DNA from 3 places in the Clostridium sp. genome. Region 2 is predicted to be linked to each of the others. Evidence: riboswitches for the same ligand, from Rfam matches in the RefSeq annotation. Region 2 holds a riboswitch; each other region holds the start of a gene.

Region 1 (6,302 bases), 210 kb from region 2:
GAAATGACTTTTTGAAATTGTCCACATCAAATAATCTGTCATCGGGGGCTATGCTTTTAAATGATATCATACCCTTTTCCCATTTTATCTCGCTCTTGATTATATCCAGTTCTTCCGACTTTCTGGCATAGCTGTTTATGCGTTTTTCCCAGTCCACATTCCATCTGCCCTGAAAATTTACTTTTACATCGGCTACAAAGGCTCCCCTGCCCTTTTTCATGTATATTAGTCCTTCATCCTTCAGAAAATCATAGGCGCAAATAACTGTATTCCTGCTGACCTTCAGCCTTGAGGACATTTCCCTTGTGGATGGGAGTTTTTCGCCTGAAGCCACCATCCCTCTAAGTATCATATTCTTTATATAATTCTTTATCTGTATGTAAACAGGACTTTTATCATCAATTTCCATATCAAAAAACATAACCGTGAATTCACCTCTATATATATTTTTACATAAATCCACATATAAATAAAGATGATGTACTGCTTTTTTTACAATACATCACCTCTACTGTGAAAATTTCAATTTGTCTGCATACTAAAATGCAGGAATTATGCTTCCCTTGTAATTATCCTCTATGAATTTCTTGATTTCAGGTGAATTTACAGCCTTCACAAGAGCCTTTACATAAGGCTTATCCTTGTCTTCCTTCTTTACTGCAATTATATTTGCATAAGGTGATTCCTTTGATTCTATGGCAAGTGCATCCTTTGTAGGATTTAAGTTTGCCTCAAGTGCATAATTTGTATTTATAACTGCGGCATCTACATCTCCCAGTACTCTAGGAAGCTGTGGAGCATCCAGTTCCTGAACCTTCAGGTTCTTCTTATTTTCCATTATATCAAGCTTGGAAATAAGCTCTCCATCCTTTACTTTTACAAGTCCTTCCTTTGCCAGCAGTTTAAGTGCCCTGGAACCATTTGTAGCATCATTCGGTATTGCAACTTCAGCCCCATCCTTTAGATCCTTTAAATTCTTTATCTTGTTGGAATATATCCCCATCGGTTCGATATGAACTTTTGCAACGGGAACCAAATCCGTACCATTTTTTTTGTTGTAGTCTTCAAGATATGGTATATGCTGAAAGAAGTTTGCATCCAGTTCTCCAGATGCCAGAGCCTTGTTTGGCGTTACATAGTCTGTGAACTCTTTTATTTTCAGCTCATATCCTTCTTTCTGGAGTATAGGCTTTACCTTCTCAAGTATTTCCTCATGGGGCTTTGGTGTAGCACCTATTGTTATCTCCTTCTTTTCACTTTTTGACGTATCACTTCCGGTATTTCCTGCACTGCTGCTTCCGCATCCTGATAATGCTGTCAAAACAAATACAGAAGAAAATATAATTGCCAGTGTCTTTTTGATGTTTTTCATAAAAGTTCCCCCTCAAATTAGTTTAATCAAAATAAAAACCCGAGAAAATCCCCCGGGTTTGAAACCTTAATGATTTTCTCATCTTTCAGCTTTCGCTGCAGGAGTTAGCACCAATGTATACAATACTGGTTGCCGGGTTTCACAGGGCCAATCCCTCCACCTCTCTTGATAAGTTTATCTTGATTCATTTTTTCATGTAAGTGATTATATCATCACAATTTTTCGTTGTCAATGCTCTTCTCAACAGTTTACATATCAAGCAGAAAATGCCCTGTATAAATGTTAATTAATCATCTATACAGGGCTGCATTTGTCTGTTTAGTATTCAGCTGGCGCACATATTTTTTCATTATCCATCTTACCGTGATTTTCTTCCATGGAGTATTCAACTATTTTGTCCAAGAGCTGGCTGTAAGACATATTTACAGCTTTCGCACTTTTCGGGAACAGACTGTTCTTTGTCATACCCGAAAGTGTATTGAGTTCAAGTACATAAGGTATATTGTCCTTTACAATCAGATCAACTCTTACGTATACCCTGCACTTCAACACATCCCAGCATTTGCGGGATATCTCCTCGATTTCACCTTGGAGTTTCTCCTCAAGCTGGACAATTATTTCATCCGAAGCACCTTCAGTGTATTTTGCCTCATAGTCAAAGAATTCCGTCTTTGGTTTTATTTGAATCAACGGCAGCGTGTTTCCATTTAAAATGCAGCAGGTAATTTCGTCGCCTTTTATATATTCCTCAATCATGACCTCTTCATCATATTCCAAGCCGAGATTTACTGCATCTTCCATATTCTCTTTATTTTTGACTATATTTGTCGCCACACTTGATCCACCTGAATTTGGCTTCACAACCAGTGGATACCCAATCTCATCCAAATAATCATAATCTATTTCATCTGTGGATTTGACACACATCCACCTTGCAGTTTTAATTCCTGCACTCTTCAGCACCTTCTTTGTCATATCCTTGTCCATACAGATGGAACTTGTAAGAGGTCCACATCCGGAATAAGGTATATCCAGAGTTTCCAGAACGGATTGAACCGTTCCATCCTCTCCGAATTTCCCGTGAAGTGCTATAAATGCAAAGTCTATACCTGCTGTTTTATCTATAATATCTCTTTCTTTGTCTATAACAATTGGAACTACTTCATACTTTGTTTTATCAAAACAACTCATTATCTCTCTTCCAGAATTCAGTGATACTTCTCTCTCCGAGGATATTCCCCCCATGATAACTCCTATTTTCATATCAATTCCTCCGCTAAATACTGTTATACTATCCTTTATCTTTTATTTTACACATCGCCGGATATAAGAAAAGAGCCACTCAATAAATATTTTTACCATGTTGTGGTTCACCGGCCACTCCAATAGAATTCAGAATATCACCCGTATCCGCAGTAACCAGCCCGATGGAACTGTCTGCTATACCATAGTATATATACAGCTTATCCCTAATTTCAACAGCACCACAGGGGAAAACCACATCTGAAAAGAAGCCCTCTGTCTCATAGTCCTCACAGGGATATAAAACAGGTTCCTCACTTCGCCCGATAACTTTTGAAGGATCATCCAGATCCAGCAGAAGAGCCCCCATTGAGTAGCATTCATGTTCATCTACACCGTGGTACAGCTCCAGCCATCCGGCATCTGTCCTTATGGGAGGCATACCTGCCCCTATTTTCCGTGAATCCCAGCAATTTTCCCTTGTACATGCCAGCAGCCTGTGATTACCCCAATTTATCAGATTGTCGGATTCAGATATCCAGATCATAGGTTTGCCGGTACTTCTGGATACCGGTCTGTTCAGTGCAAAGTACTTCCCCCCTATTTTTTCCGGAAAGATTACCGCGTCCTTGTTCTCCGTATTAAATATATTACCCAGTTTTCTATAGCTTTTGAAGTCTTCTGTAACAGCCAGACCAACTACTATTCCATACTTGGAAACACCACTGTAGGTAATATAGTAGCTGCTGTCTATCCTGGTTATCCTTGGATCTTCTATTCCGAAACTTTCATACTTGTTTTCCGGGAAAATAAATGGTCTCTCGTCTACATCGAAATTTATACCATCATCGCTCCTTGCAAGTCTTATGTGGGAAATAGATGTGAGGTATTCAAAATCATATGGCTTCTTTATATTTTTTATTACACGTGAATCACTAAAATCATAATCTCTGTTACTTTTGTCTATATCCACAGTCTTCAGACAACTTGTGCTGGAATCCACAATCGGTACCCGGAAGAAATCATCATCCGGATTATCAACTGCTTCAGCAGTTCTAAATGCCAGTATTATCTGATCTTTATATATGGCGGCTCCAGGATTGAATGCCCCTACAACCTTAAGATTTTTACACGAAGGTTCAACATCTCCGGCCTTTATAATAGGATTAAATCCATATCTCTTTATACTCATTTCTCCTCCTATAACAATATTGAAATATTTAGAAAGTCTCCAATTCTCCACTTTTGTCTTCACCCATATACTCATAAAACGGATTGTCTATTTCAAGTGTCTGGGCCTCAATATCGCTTATTCCGGCATAAATCACTGCCTTTTTACCATCAAAGGTAAGCCCGCCTCCAAACACTACATCATACAAAACTTTATCTTTGCTTGGTCCGGGCAGGAAATCCCCTCTCTCCGCAATTATACGGACATCCTTGTATTTCATGGAGTTTATCTCAAGAACAAATGTCATGCAGTAATAGTGTTTCATACCGTACTCATCAAATTTTGCTATATGCCCCAAAAGGCCTATATTGTTTTCATCAATAGGATAAATACTGTTTATACCACCCCATTCCTCATCACTGAAAAAGTCATTCAGAATAGGTGCATCTTCAATTACCCCTATACTCAGATCGCTCAGTCTCCTTATTTTTATAAATCCTATTTTCCCCTTTCCTCCCTTTGCTCCCTGAGGGCGTGTCAATACACCTATACTGCCATCCTTGAGTTCAGTTATACGCAGGTCCTTCATGCCATCCGGCCCTACAAAGAAAAGTTTCAGATGAAAAATATCCTTTCCTCTGTACATTATAGTCCGCCATATCAAGTTGTAAGGATTATTTATATCCTTGAAAACTTCAACCCCGCCTACTATCATCTCGTCACCTATCCTGGTAAAAAAAGGATCTTCCAGATTCATGACAGGCGACTCTATTATATGACACCAGGCATCCTTGTATTTTTCAAAAAATGACACCATGGAATCATTGCCCATTTTGGACTCAACCCTTCCTGCCATTACAATTCTTCCCCTGTTTATAAACGGTGCAGTTATATTGTAAACATCCTTGTGGAATATACCTACAAATTTCACCCTGTCTGCAATCTTTTCTGTTTTATTGTCCCTATATTTTTTCAGTAAATTGTCACATGTAATTATCATTTGAATTTACACCTTTCTAAAATTGATTTATATGCTCTCAATAATTATTATAAGTATAATCACATAATAATAAACCCCTACTTGTCAAAAGTAGGGGAAAATATATTTACAGTGCTGCCTTGTATATATTTATGACGTCATCTTTGGAAAGAGGCTTGAACTCACCTATTTTTCCAGCTCTTGTAGCTCCTTCAGCCATTTTTTCAAAGTTTTCCTGTCCTATGTTCAAATCACTCAGTCTTGATGGAAGTCCCAGGAGATTAAAGAATTCTCTCGTTTTCTCTATGGCACTTCTGGCTACAGCAAATTTATCTTCATTCTCATCTATATTCCATACGTTGATACCATACCCGGCAAAACTGTCCACAGTATTTTCATCAAGCACATATTCCATCCAAAAAGGTGTCAATATGGCCAATCCCACACCATGTGTAATATCATAAAATGCGCTCAGCTCATGCTCCATTGGATGTACGCTCCATCCCTTGACCTTGCCGTAAGTCAGCAGTCCATTTATGGCAAGACTTGAAGTCCACATCAGGTTTGCCCTTGCTTCATAGCTGTCAGGATGTTCAAGTGCTATTGGTCCATACTTTATACAAGTGCTCAAAAGGGCTTCGGCCATTCTGTCCTGAAGATAGGCACCTTCTGTATTGTTGAAGTATATTTCAAGTATATGGCTCATTATATCAGCAGTTCCCGCCGCCGTCTGTTTTTTTGATACGGTAAACGTATAAGTTGGATCGAGTATTGAGAATCTTGGTATTATACACTGGCTTCTGGTTCCTAGTTTTTCCCTGGTATCCTCGTTTGTAATTACGGCAAATATGTCCATTTCAGAACCCGTAGCAGCCAGAGTCAATATGCTTCCAACAGGCAGGGCCTTTTTTATTTTAGACGGGTCAGTAACTATGTCCCAGGGATCTCCTCCGTAGTAAAATCCAGCCGATATTACTTTTGAACAGTCAATTACACTTCCTCCGCCAATTGCCAGTATAAAATCTATCCTGTTTTCCCTGCATATCTGCACTCCCTGTCTTACACTGGATATTCGTGGATTTGGATCCACTCCGGAAAGCTCCCAGAACTTTATTTTGTTTTCTTTTAAAATCTTAACTGCAGCATCATATATCCCGTTTCTCTTGATACTTCCTCCACCATATACCAGGAGAACCTTGGAACCATATTTCCTTATATTCTTTCCCAGGACACCTATCTGGTCTTTCCCGAAAAAAATTTCAGTAGGAATTGAGTAATGAAAATTAATCAAATCTAAACATCTCCTTTTCATGAAGACTCTTATGCAGAAAATCTTCTGCAATCTACATTTTTATTTTACCTATGTTACTAGTATATAACATAAATAGCCATAAGCAAAACCAAACTTATGGCTATTTATCTGAATAATCCAGCTTATTTTAAAATTTTCACTGCCCTATCCACTACATTTTCTACTGTAAATCCAAATTCTTTAAATAATATATTTGCCGGCGCAGAGGCTCCGAAGTGATCTATTG
Region 2 (6,302 bases):
GTTTAAAATTGAGGAAAATTCCAAAAAATGAGGCAAAGAATAAAGCCCTTAGATATCTAAAACTTGTTAATATGGAAAAATTCAAAGATGCTTATATACATCAATTATCTGGTGGAATGAAACAAAGAGTGGCGATAGCAAGAGCACTGGTTATTGAACCTGAGATACTTTTAATGGATGAGCCTTTTGGGGCATTAGATACTTTTACAAGAATGCAATTGCAGGATGAATTGATTGATATATGCAAAAAGCGGAATTTAAGTGTTGTATTTGTCACTCATGATATTGAGGAGGCTGTATATTTGGGAGATAAAATTGCAATCATGAAGTCAAATCCCGGGAACATAAATTCCTTGATGGAAATTTCACTGGATAAGCCTAGGAATAGAATTGATAATGGCTTTGTGAATTATAGAAATTCAGTATACAAAGAATTTTCTTTGGCTAAAGATATGAAACCAGAATATAGTATATAACTTTTATTAGGAGGTAAGGTAATGAGTTTTGAGAGAATAAAAGCTGATGTATGCATTGTAGGTGGTGGTAGTGCAGGAACTATCGCAGCAATTAAAGCAAAAGAAAAGAATCCGGATTCGGTTGTAATTATATTTGACAAGGGGCCAATTGAAACATCTGGAGCAATAGGAAGAGGGATGGATGCACTTAATATAGTAGCAAGTCCCGGCTATTCAACTCCAGAAGATGTAGTTGAAGCACTTACGAAAGTAACAGAAGGTATTTTGGATCAGGAACCAGCCTATGTTTTAGGACAAAAAAGTATTCAGGTTATAAAAGATTTGGAAGATTATACTGGTAGAGAGCCTGGAGATTTATTTCCTATTGATGAAAATGGAAATTATAAGACAAATTATCTTCATCCTGTAGATCATCCCCTATATCTTGCCATGGATGGAGAAGATATAAAGAGGGGTTTAGCTGAAAGGGTAAAAAAGTTAGGCGTGAAGGTATTTAACTTTACACCTGCTGTGAAACTATTTACTACAAATGGAAAAATTTCAGGCCTGCTTGCATTTAATATTCGAACGGGAAAGATCTTTGTAGTAAATACACCGGCAGTTATACTTACAGCAGGTGCAGTAGGTAAATTTGGACTTCCTAAAGATGGATACTTAAGTGGAACATATGAGTTCCCAGGAAATACTGGAGAGGGTTTTTCTCTGGCATATCGAGCGGGTGCCGAATTGGTTAATCTTGAATGTTTTCAAACCAATTTATTGATGAAAGATTATAATGGACCAGCATGTGGATATGTTGTAATACCAAGAGGTGGATATGGAGTAAATGCCCTGGGTAAGAGATATTGGACCCATGGTTATTGGTCCGGAGATATGTTCCTGGCTGTATGGCGTGAATTCTTAGAAGGCAAAGGTCCAGTATATTTAAAAATGGATCATCTGCCTAAAGAGACTATAATCGGATTAGAAAAAATTCTTTGGGGAACAGAACGAACTACTCGAGGATTATTTCATAAACAACGAGGAGAAGATTATAGGAAATGGGATTCTGTAGAGCAGGATATGGAAGAAATAACTTTATGCAGTGGTCATAGCATGTCTGGAATAAAGGTCAATAAAGATACAGAGACAAGTGTTGCTGGACTATATGCGGCTGGAGATTGTGCAGCTGTACCTCATCAATATCTTACAGGAGCATTTGTATTTGGAAGTATAGCAGGTGAAAAAGCAGTTGAATATTCCAAATTACATGAAGCTGAAAATATTGATGAAGATATAGATAATATTGTAAAAGAAATAGAATTACCGCTAAATAATGTTGAGGGATTGAATGTAGAAGATGTGGAATATAAAATTAGAGCTAGAATAAGTCAGTATTTAACACCTCCTAAGAGTGATCCTCTCATGGAAAAAATGCTTTGGTGGGTTGACAGGATAAGAAAAGAGGATATAAAAAGAATAAAAGTAAGTGATTATCATGATCTGATAAAAGTTACAGAAGTAAATAGTATTTTGGATTGTGCTGAGATGGCAGCTAAGGCTTCGTTATACAGGACTGAAAGCAGATGGGGACTTGGACATTATCGTTTGGCATATCCTAAAAGGGATCCTAATTGGGAACATAAATGGGTGGTAATACAAAAAGATTTGGAAAATAATGAAATGAGACTGTTTAAAAAAGAAGTACCGGAACATAAATGGAAGTTTGAAGAGAAATTAGAATATGAATACCCAATTTTAAATGTGGATATAGGAAAAGGATATGTTCCTCCTAAAAATGGGGATAGAGATCCATGGATAGAGGAGAAATTTAAAAGAGAGGGATTTGATATTCCCAAAAGAATTGTTCCAGAATTTAATGGAGGTAATAGAGATGAGCAGAAATAATAGAAGGGACTATCAATGGATAAACTTTGATGCAGATAAATGTGTTTCCTGTGGCCTGTGTGTTAATTATTGTCCAAGGGATGTTTTGAGAATTGGAGAAGATGGAGTGCCATTTATGAAATATAAAAATGATTGTTGGTATTGTGATGCCTGCTCATATGTTTGCCCTAAAAATGCAATAGAATTAACAGAAGTTCCATATTTAATAAAATAATACAAATTATCTATGGCTTAGTTTGAAATTAACATTTACAAATTAATCATAATATGTTATTATATAGGAAATTGAAAAAAGAATAACTTCTTATCAAGAGTGATGGAGGGACTGGCCCTATGATATCCGGCAACCTGAATGAATTTTATGTTCAACGGTGCTAATTCCAGCAGGTAAATCCTGAAAGATGAGAGACAAAAGGACATGACTTCCTGTGGTTTCTCCGCAGGAAGTTTTTTAATTTTAATTTACTGGAAAAGCCAGAGATTAGATTTTATTAATATAAATAGATCTAATCTCTCTTTAAATATAAAATAAGGAGTTGATCACGTGTCTGAGAAGAAATTCAATTCGAAGGAAAATGGCTGGAGTGATCTTGTCAAAAAGGAAGACTGGTGGGCAGTATGGATAGGATTGATTCTGGTAGTGGCGGCAGTTGTTTTTTGGTCTTCTGGAAGCTCAATAAAATTTATTACCGCCAAAATTCCAAAATGGACAAATATAAGTGCTCTTTTCTCTGCACTGGGAAATAACATCTGGTCCATTGTACTTCTGTTTGTTGTATTTTTAATATTATTTTCTATTGTAAATTTATTTTTACATTACAAGTTTAAGGACTTTTTCATAGGATTTTTACTTTTATTTATTTTGAGTGTTATAATTAATTCTTTTAGTTCCTGGAGCTGGGCACAAAAATATAATCTTGAAGCACCACTTGTTGCCTTGTTCATAGGACTTATAATCAGTAATTTACTTTCTATTCCGAGATGGTTTGAAACAGCACTCAGAACAGAGCTATATGTAAAAGTAGGTATTGTACTTTTAGGTGCTACACTTCCCTTCACACTAATTGTAAAAGCTGGTCCCGTTGCATTTTTACAGGCGACTTTAATTGCAGTTTCAACGTTTTTGATAATTTATTTTGTAGGTACAAAATGGCTGGGATTGGATAAGAGATTTGCTGCCACTTTAGGGGCTGGCGGTTCCATCTGTGGAGTTTCAGCGTCAATAGCTGTAGGAAGTGCCATACAGACGAAAAAAGAACATGTGTCTGTAGCCATCTCCCTAGTAGTGGCCTGGGCGGTTGTGATGATTTTTGTACTTTCCATATTTATAAAAGTTACGGGCATACCTGCAGGGGCAGCAGGGGCATGGATTGGAACATCTGAATTTGCAGATGCTGCAGGAGTTACGGCAGCTAGTTCTTTTGGAGATAAAGCCATAACCACATTTACTCTTATGAAGGTTGTAGGTCGTGATATATTTATTGGAATCTGGTGCTTTATTCTCGCTATAATCTCCATTACTAAATGGGAAAATAAAGAAACCGGTGTAAAGGCCAATGCCTCTGATATCTGGCATAGATTTCCCAAATTTGTAATTGGATTTTTTGTAGCCTCAATATTTCTTACTATTTTGCTTTCAAGTGCTTCTCCTGCTGCTGCAGCAGCCATTAATTCCAATATAATTGCTCCAATTAAAGAGATCAGAACCTGGGCATTCACTTTTTGTTTCCTTTCCATTGGACTTACTACCCGCTTTAGACAGCTTACAGCTGTCGGCTGGAAGCCTTTTGCTGCATTTTCAGCTGGAGCAGTGGTAAATGTCATACTTGGATATTTGTTTTCTGTGGTGATTTTAGGATCTTATTGGTCAAGCTTATAGGGTGGAATTCAAATTTGAAAAAAGGGGATATCCTTATTCAGGATGTCCTCTTTTTAAATTGGAAAACCTATTAAACTAAAGTATTCCCCATTTTCTCCCGTATTCTACTTTCAGAATGTATTCTTCATCCTTAAATCCATTCTCTTTCAACATTTTAACTGCATAGTTGAAATCAAAAGTCTCGGTTTCCATAATTATTCTGTCTTTCTTAGCAGTGATCATCCAGTCATTATGGGCTGATTTTAAAATTTCCAGCATTGAGGCAATTCTTGAAAGACGCTGCTCCAGCAAGTGACCCCAATTTTTCAATGATTCAGCAGCTGTTTCCGTGTCCTCCAGTTTGGAGACTTTTGGGCAGGATTGAAAAAATTCAAAGATTATACGGACATTTTGTATACATGTGATTTGCTCCTTATTCACCGATAAATACTTCCTTTCCTAAATGAATCTAATATATACTATTTTATATTTTATTTTAAAATGCAGCAATAAGTAAATCTTTATAAGCACTTCATATCTTCTTCATAGCCAATCTATATAATAAAATTTAAAATTAGCAATAAGGAGTTGACGGCAATTTGCATACTTTAGTTTGTGTAAAACAAGTACCAGATACTACAGAAATTAAAATGGACCCAAAGACTAATACTCTGGACAGATCGAGTGCACCTACGATTTTTAATCCATATGATGCTCACGCACTTGAAGAAGCTGTTAGAATCAAGCGGAAATTTGGCGGCAGGATTTCTGTAATCTCAATGGGACCGCCTCAAGCACAAGAGGTGATTAAAAAATCCATTGAAATGGGTGCAGACGAAGGATATCTGCTTTCAGATCGTGCCTTTGCCGGTTCGGATACATTGGCAACGAGTTATATACTTGCAATGGGTATAAAAAAAATAATGGAAAATGAAAATATAAATATAATATTTTGCGGCAAGCAGGCTATAGATGGAGATACGGCCCAGGTTGGGCCTGGCATTGCTTCCAGGCTTGGTATAACTCAGCTGACTTATGTTGAGAAGATACAAAGTTTAGATCTGAAGGAGAGTACTGTTACAGTACACAGAAAAATTGACAGTGGATATGAAGTTGTGCAGTCAAAGCTTCCCTGTCTTATTACAGTAGAAAAAAGTATCAATGAGCTAAGTTTTTCTCCACTGCCAAATATGATTAGGGCAGCACGCTACAGAGCAAAAATTTGGGGAATCAATGATTTTAATGCTGATTTAAACCAATTGGGATTAAAGGGGTCTCCAACATCAGTTAGACGTATTTTCCCACCGGCCCAGAGATCTGGTGGAGAATTGCTCCATGGCAGTACTGATGAAGTTGTAAAAATACTTGTAGATAAATTAAAAGGAGGAATAATTAAATGCCAATCATAGTTGGAGATTCCTGCATAGGCTGCCAGTCATGTATTTCCAATTGTCCTGTTGGAGCTTTAGAAATGAATGGCGAAGATAAACTAACAGTCAATGCTGAAAAATGTATCGATTGTGGAAAATGCATTTCCATATGCCCGGTGTCAGCTTTAAACAATCCTGATAATAAAAAAAATAATAAGATAGTGCTGCAAGAGAGATCTTCTTTAAAATCTCCCATCAAGTCATGTGACAATACTGAAGGCATATGGGTTTTTGCAGAGCAATTGGAAGGAGAACTTGCTTCTGTCACCCTGGAACTGATAGGGGAGTCAAAGAAACTTGCTTCAAAATTAAATGTAATAGTATCTGCTGTTCTATTTGGAGATAAAGTAGAGAATTTAGTTTCTGTACTTTTTGAATATGGTGCTGATAAAGTGTATCTAGTAGACAATCCGGTGTTTCACTTCTACAGGGCGGAGACCTATAGTAAAGCCTTTTGTTACCTGATAGATAAGTATAAACCGGAAATATTGCTTATAGGTGCTACCACAACAGGACGAGATTTGGCTGGTGCAGTTGCCACTTCCATGAAAACGGGGCTTACAGCCGACTGTACCAAGCTTGATATTGATTTGGAAAAAGGAATATTGCTTGCCAGCAGACCTGCTTTTGGTGGGAATATTATGGCCACCA
Region 3 (6,302 bases), 1.0 Mb from region 2:
AAGTACCATATTCAATTTGAAAAACTTTTTTATGAATAATCTCCATTCTCAGGTTAACTATAGATATGTCTATACATGATTCAGATATGTCTATACATAAAATATAAAATCTGCATATATTCACATCATACAATACAGGTTTCCTGCCACCGGTAGATTCTCCTATACATTTTTCAACTATAAGTCCATTTTTCTCAAGAGGATTCATAATACGATTCAATGTAGTTAATTTCATCTTTGCTTTAAGTAAGATTTCATTTTTACTCATGGCTCCATTTTTCTGAAGTAAATTAAATATCTTTTTTTCGTCCACTTTTAAGTTTTGTAACAATTTGCAATCATTTAGCATAGCAATCATACCTTTTGTTCCATGTATTTTAATTAAAACAAAAAGATCAAGCTTTCATAATAAATACAAAACAAATATGCTCCAATATGAAGAACTTGATCTCTAGTTTTCTAGTCAATCAATTAGAATACTTATCACCATTCAGCTATAAATAAGCATCTGCTAAAATTCGCTGCCATTGTAGAAAATGTCAAATTTATTTTTTGTGTCAGATTTTGCTTTTTTATAGGCTACTCTATAAAGCTGCATCATCGCATTAATTTCTCTATCACTTAGGCTATTATAAAATACCTTCGGGCAACTTATAAAAGCCTCTTGTTCATCCTGCTGTGAAAAATTATTTCTCATTATATTTAAAAATCTACTCTCTATGCTATTCATAAAAATTCCCCCATTCCATACTTTGTATTTAAACTATGCTTCTGTTCAAAAAGCTATCGTAACTATGACTAAATTAAAAAGCTATTTTTCTTATAAGAAAAATAGCTTTTATAAAAACAAGTTTTTTACACAACTAAATTTCTTATCTTCCAGAATACCACCTTCACTCTGTAGGAATTGACACCGATACATATATAAATGCCGGTTGTCGGGCTTCAAAGGGCCAGTCCCTCCACCACTCTTGATAAGACCATATTAAATTATATACAAATTATTTAAATATTTCTTGTATTATATCATCATATACTTAACTCTGTCAATACAAAAATTTAAAAAATTCCTCGTATAAGGAGATAGCTTTTATATTTATTATTAAATCAGTCTTACTTTTTCATTTTTTTCTATCTGTACAACTTTTCCATCCTGAACGACCAAAGTTATAGAACCATACCTTATCGTACTCAGCATACATATGAGCTTATCTAGATTTTCTTGTGAAATACTGTTATTATGCAGTTCCTTCTTATTCACTGCTACCACTCCCCCTACAAATATCATTTTAAAAAACCTTCTCGCAAGATGAATGCAAGAAGGTTTGAAATTTCTTCTATTTCTCATCTTTCAGGTATATCCTGTAGGAATTGGCACCTTGAAATTAAATCCAGGTTGCCGGGCATCATCGGGCCAGTCCCTCTGCCTCTCTCGATAAGAATATCTATATAAAATTAAAAATAAAAAAAGCCTTGTCCCTATTATATCATAGAGACGAAGCTTAAACTCCGCGGTTCCACTCTTTTTGGACTACAAGTCCCTCTTTTTTTCAGGTACATCATTATACCCCATTGCTGTAACGGGCAAACCCGATGTAGTCTACTATAATTTCGATACATGACTCAAAAGGGCACTTCATCTAAGATAAATTTGGAAATCTTCCAGCATCAAATTTCCTCTCTTGAAATTCATACTTAAACTACTTTCCTTTTTCAATGTCTTTAATTAATTCTCAGCACTAACATTAAAATTATAGTTATATTATACATGTAAATATTCTTTTGTCAATATTCTTTTTTGCCTTTCCATCCCTTTAAATCAATCTGGCAATGGGCCCTGAAGGATTGATTATATCTTTGATTTTGTCATATGGAATTTCTATTTTAAACAGTCCATAAGAATAAGGTGTGTACTCATATACCTGATAGTAAATGACAAGACTGTCTGGAGTTAGATAGTATTCCTGATCCTTCGTAATGCCATTGTATTCATTAATTAAAGTTATGTTGTTGTCTTTTATATACCGATATGCTATTTCATTCAAAACTGCAGCATAGTCTGTGCTCTGGTTGAACAATTCATTGAAACTGTATATGTGCCCTGTCTTTGCATCAATCGTTAAAGAAGAGTATTTTGTAAATCCGTGGGCAGCTCTGTTTACATAAGTATACATTGCAAATAATATGCTCAGTAAATTACTTTTATTTAACCGCACCTCATAAGTTCCAAGTACCTGATTAAAATCCGTAACTCCATCCACAAGCACCTGGCTTTTAAAAAGTCTGCTTACCTGGTCTATAATCGCCTCATTAATTTTGGATATATTTTCTCCGTTGCTGGCATTCTCTATCACTGGATACGATATGCTGAACTCTTCAGGCATCAATTTTTGTTCTGACAAATTCACAGGCACATCTTTATTATCATTTCTGCTGTATTTTAAATAAAAGTCTTCAGCATCGAATAACTCGCTTAAATTATCTGGATAGCTAAAATAAAGCATTTTATATATTCTCCCTATAAACTCATTTTCTACAATTATACTATTATATTTATGCAGCTAATGTGCATGGTTTCTTTCAAAATACATAACAATGCATTCAAAGAAATTTTTGTAAAAATTTCTTCCTCTTGAACCTGCTTTTTTCCCTTTCATGCATAATCTATTTACACTGGCAAATCTTTATTCTATAGTGTATGTAAATTGAGTTAGGTGATGAATATGGTAAAAAATATAGCAGATAAAATCACACTATATATAAAATATAACAGCTATATAAAAGACAATGACAGTATTGAAAAGATCAACTATTCAATACAGGTGCTCGTAAATGAAACCTTCAAGTTGGTAGTGCTTTTTACTTTGTTTACAGTATTGGGAAAATTGAATTACTTTTTATTTTCCCTTATAATCTTACTTTCCACAAGGACTTTTTCAGGAGGATATCACAGCAACTCGACACTGTTGTGTTTATTTTGGACAACCACATTCTTTTTGTTTACTTCAATAATTTGTCCCTTAATTCCTGTATTCACTGCTTGGATTTATTATATCCTCGCTTTAGCAGGCATAACCACATTTTTACTGAAAAGTCCTTGTGAAAACAAAACAAGACCAACGAGAAACAAAAAGCGTATTTTGCATTTCAAGATAATATCGACTTGTTTTACAGTATTCTGGATGATTGTACTGTTGTTCTTTATATCAGACGATAGCTATCTCAACTGCGGCTTTTTTACAATATTGCTTCAACTGCCTCAATTAATATATCTAAAAAGAGAGGATGTTTAATATGAATAAATTGAATAAAAAACTCGCTATTACAAAATGTGGATTCCTTCTTGCTGCTTTTGCTGTTTTAGTCAGCAATACCCATTCATTTGTTTTCTTAGGAGAACCAAAACCACCTAAAAGCCTTTTAAAGTAATATGACAAAACAAATTAAATTGTCTTCCAAAGATAGCTGAATCTTTCCTTCCTTAGACTCAACTATCTTTTTTGCATTGTAAAGGCCGTATCCCCTGTTTTCACCCTTCTTTGTAGAAAATCCCCTTTTGAATACCTTCTTCAAGTTGTCCTCATCTATATTTTCCACAGTATTTTTCAACTCAATTACGTTTTTATCAAAATTTTTATATATATTCAATACAACAGATCTATTACTGTTATCCTCAACTGCCTCAAAGGCATTGTTTAAAATATTTGCAAGTATTTCGGACAGCTCGTAATCCTCCACCTTCCATTCATTCAGTTCATTTGAAACATTGTACTTAAATTTGATACCCCTTATTTCAGCTTCACTGGATTTGCTGTATATTACTGCCCTCAATATCAAATTGTCTATATATGCTATTTTTTCAATGCCTTCAGTTGAACAATTAACAGATTTTATGTATTTAAGAAGATTGTATTTCAATTCTTTTCCCTCTGAAACCTGTACAAGTCCTCCTATGGCATTGAGATGATTTTTGAATTCATGCTGCTTGCGCCTTATATCCTCCGTCATACTTTTTATTATGGGAATGTATCTGCTGTTTACTTCCATTGCCTTGTTTTTTTCATTTATCTTCACAATATGATAGCACAAAAATAAATTCAATATAAATATTATCATAAGTATACATATAAATATTACAGAATTATTTAATAATAATTTGCTATCATACTCCCATAATACCTTGTAGATTATGACATATAAAATTAAATTTATTAAAATATAATTTACAATTGTATAATCAATTTTACTTATAACTTCAAATTTACTATTTGGGATAAAATAATATATAATTATACAAAAAATCCATACAAATGTATTTGCAACTATACCAAACAAAAACGTATCTGTATCAAATCCAATAAGTTTCAGTGGATACATTACAATTAGTTCTATAATCATAAGAAACATAATGCTTGTGCAAACCTGTACAAAATTTTTCACTATATTTTTTTTATAAACAAAAGAACTTAAAAATGTCATAAATAAATAATTAACTGCAATACTGTAGTATGATCCAAACATATCATTAGAAATAACAACTACAATTGATATTAACACTACTATAACAAAATTTTTACAAAAAATACTAAAATTCAATTTCCTTCTCAAATTAAACTTTGACCACAAAATCATAAAGGCAGTAAGCTCAAAAAAAGTACTAATAAATTCCTGCAATGGCTCCAATCACTCAGTCCTCCTTATATCTAATAAAACGACAAAATAGTATGTTCATGCATATATGCCAACCTTCTTCATAACTTCGTCTTTGAAGTTATAGCTCAGGAATGCCTTTTCGCCGCAGCAGCCAAAGCTTATCTCCCAGGATTTGTTTGATATTTTCTGTATGCTGCTTATAAAATTTATATTTACTGCATAGGCCCTGTGTGTCTGTATTATATCTCGGCAATCTACCATATCAAGCACTTTCTTTAGTGACATCTTCCTAATCTTGTAATTTCTGTCTCTGGTATATATTGTCATCAACCTGAGATTTACTGCAATAAATACTATATCCTCCACCTTTATTCTCACGCTTATATCCGCAGAAATACTGAAGGAGACATGCTTGTCTACTTTTTTGCCTACACTCTTTTCATAGCTTCCTGCAATAAGAAGCTTCGTCATTTCAATTACCTTGTCCTTGTCATACGGTTTGATTACATAATCATAGCAGTGGGTTTTCTTGAATGCATCAAGCATGTAATTCACATTTGATGTAACAAAAATTATCCAGCTGAGTTTGTACCTTTCCATACACCTCAATTCCAGGGCAAGATCCATTCCGGAAGAATTTTTCAAGGCAATATCTATATAGAAAAAGTCTATTGGTGTTTTCCTTGATATATCCAGTGCACTGTATTTGCTCTCGGCTCCCCATACTTTTATGTTCCTGCCGGCTTCACATATCATCCTCGCAAGAGTCTCCCTCTCCACTTTTTCATCTTCTACAACCAATACATTTACCATAATGTCCCCCCTTTATTGTTAAGTAATAGACAAATTATGCTAAACAGTCTTCTTTAAGTATTTATACCTTAATTCTACCTAATAAAACAATAAATTTCAATTTATTATATATGCAGTAAATATAAAAAAGAGCTGTCATAAAACAGCCCCCTTTTGTCAAGATCTAAATACAACTTCTTCCTTGGAAAACATAAATTTCGCCAGAAATACCGCCGCTGCTACATATACAATATGCCATCCCAGCACTACTGAAATATGTACTGGATTGAATACACCTGCAATAGCTTCCTTCATAACTACAACGGCATTTACTATCGGTATATTGAAGAACAGGAATCCTATACTCTTTGCATCCATCATAAATGGTATATACGTAAGTATCATTACCGGAACTATAAAACCTCCAAGATAAGTATTTGCCTCCTTCATGGAACGTGCAAATATACTTATGGATATTTCTACAGCACTTAGTGCTACAAGTACAAACAGTGAAATTATCCCTATAATGGCAAACGCACCTATGGATATACCTATTTTCCCTCCACCCGAGAATATATAGAGCATTGACCCTATCATTGAAGCCAGAGTGACTATAAGTGTAATAAATGCCACAGATGATATGGCGATGAGTTTTCCCCAAAATATTGACATCCTTCCTGCAGATGTAGACAGAAGTGGTTCGAAAGTGCCTCTTTCCTTTTCTCCTGCCACAAGATCCGCCGCTATTCCTATAGTGGGACTTATCATGAATATAATCAGTATGGTGGGAAGAATATTGAGTATTTGAATTCCTATGGAATTGCTGTCCTGTTTTCCGACAGTTTCCTCCTTTACTT

What was found. Region 2 has a riboswitch for S-adenosylmethionine ahead of LKE46_RS00360 (YeiH family protein). Riboswitches for the same ligand answer to the same signal wherever they lie in the genome.
Region 1: another riboswitch for S-adenosylmethionine. It lies ahead of LKE46_RS01420 (MetQ/NlpA family ABC transporter substrate-binding protein); the one in region 2 lies ahead of LKE46_RS00360 (YeiH family protein).
Region 3: another riboswitch for S-adenosylmethionine. It lies ahead of LKE46_RS05325 (YezD family protein); the one in region 2 lies ahead of LKE46_RS00360 (YeiH family protein).

The regions. Positions count from the first base shown of each region.
Region 1 covers NZ_JAKVOI010000001.1:260,859-267,160, reverse strand. The annotation lists gene LKE46_RS01425 (PLP-dependent aminotransferase family protein) at 1-421, opposite strand, end outside; gene LKE46_RS01420 (MetQ/NlpA family ABC transporter substrate-binding protein) at 539-1,372, opposite strand; SAM riboswitch class I at 1,448-1,547, opposite strand; gene LKE46_RS01415 (D-alanine--D-alanine ligase) at 1,691-2,635, opposite strand; gene LKE46_RS01410 (glycoside hydrolase family 130 protein) at 2,715-3,806, opposite strand; gene LKE46_RS01405 (DUF1861 family protein) at 3,835-4,785, opposite strand; gene LKE46_RS01400 (iron-containing alcohol dehydrogenase) at 4,892-6,055, opposite strand; gene tkt (transketolase) at 6,199-6,302, opposite strand, start outside.
Region 2 covers NZ_JAKVOI010000001.1:51,487-57,788, forward strand. The annotation lists gene LKE46_RS00345 (ABC transporter ATP-binding protein) at 1-476, shown strand, start outside; gene LKE46_RS00350 (fumarate reductase/succinate dehydrogenase flavoprotein subunit) at 498-2,363, shown strand; gene LKE46_RS00355 (4Fe-4S dicluster domain-containing protein) at 2,350-2,577, shown strand; SAM riboswitch class I at 2,665-2,771, shown strand; gene LKE46_RS00360 (YeiH family protein) at 2,908-4,242, shown strand; gene LKE46_RS00365 (hypothetical protein) at 4,318-4,662, opposite strand; gene LKE46_RS00370 (electron transfer flavoprotein subunit beta/FixA family protein) at 4,821-5,630, shown strand; gene LKE46_RS00375 (electron transfer flavoprotein subunit alpha) at 5,618-6,302, shown strand, end outside.
Region 3 covers NZ_JAKVOI010000001.1:1,056,187-1,062,488, reverse strand. The annotation lists gene LKE46_RS05335 (ROK family transcriptional regulator) at 1-349, opposite strand, end outside; gene LKE46_RS05330 (hypothetical protein) at 512-730, opposite strand; SAM riboswitch class I at 870-981, opposite strand; gene LKE46_RS05325 (YezD family protein) at 1,103-1,348, opposite strand; SAM riboswitch class I at 1,342-1,442, opposite strand; T-box leader at 1,489-1,726, opposite strand; gene LKE46_RS05320 (DUF3298 and DUF4163 domain-containing protein) at 1,815-2,504, opposite strand; gene LKE46_RS05315 (accessory gene regulator ArgB-like protein) at 2,724-3,293, shown strand; gene LKE46_RS05310 (AgrD family cyclic lactone autoinducer peptide) at 3,295-3,429, shown strand; gene LKE46_RS05305 (sensor histidine kinase) at 3,421-4,683, opposite strand; gene LKE46_RS05300 (LytR/AlgR family response regulator transcription factor) at 4,729-5,466, opposite strand; gene LKE46_RS05295 (ABC transporter permease) at 5,623-6,302, opposite strand, start outside.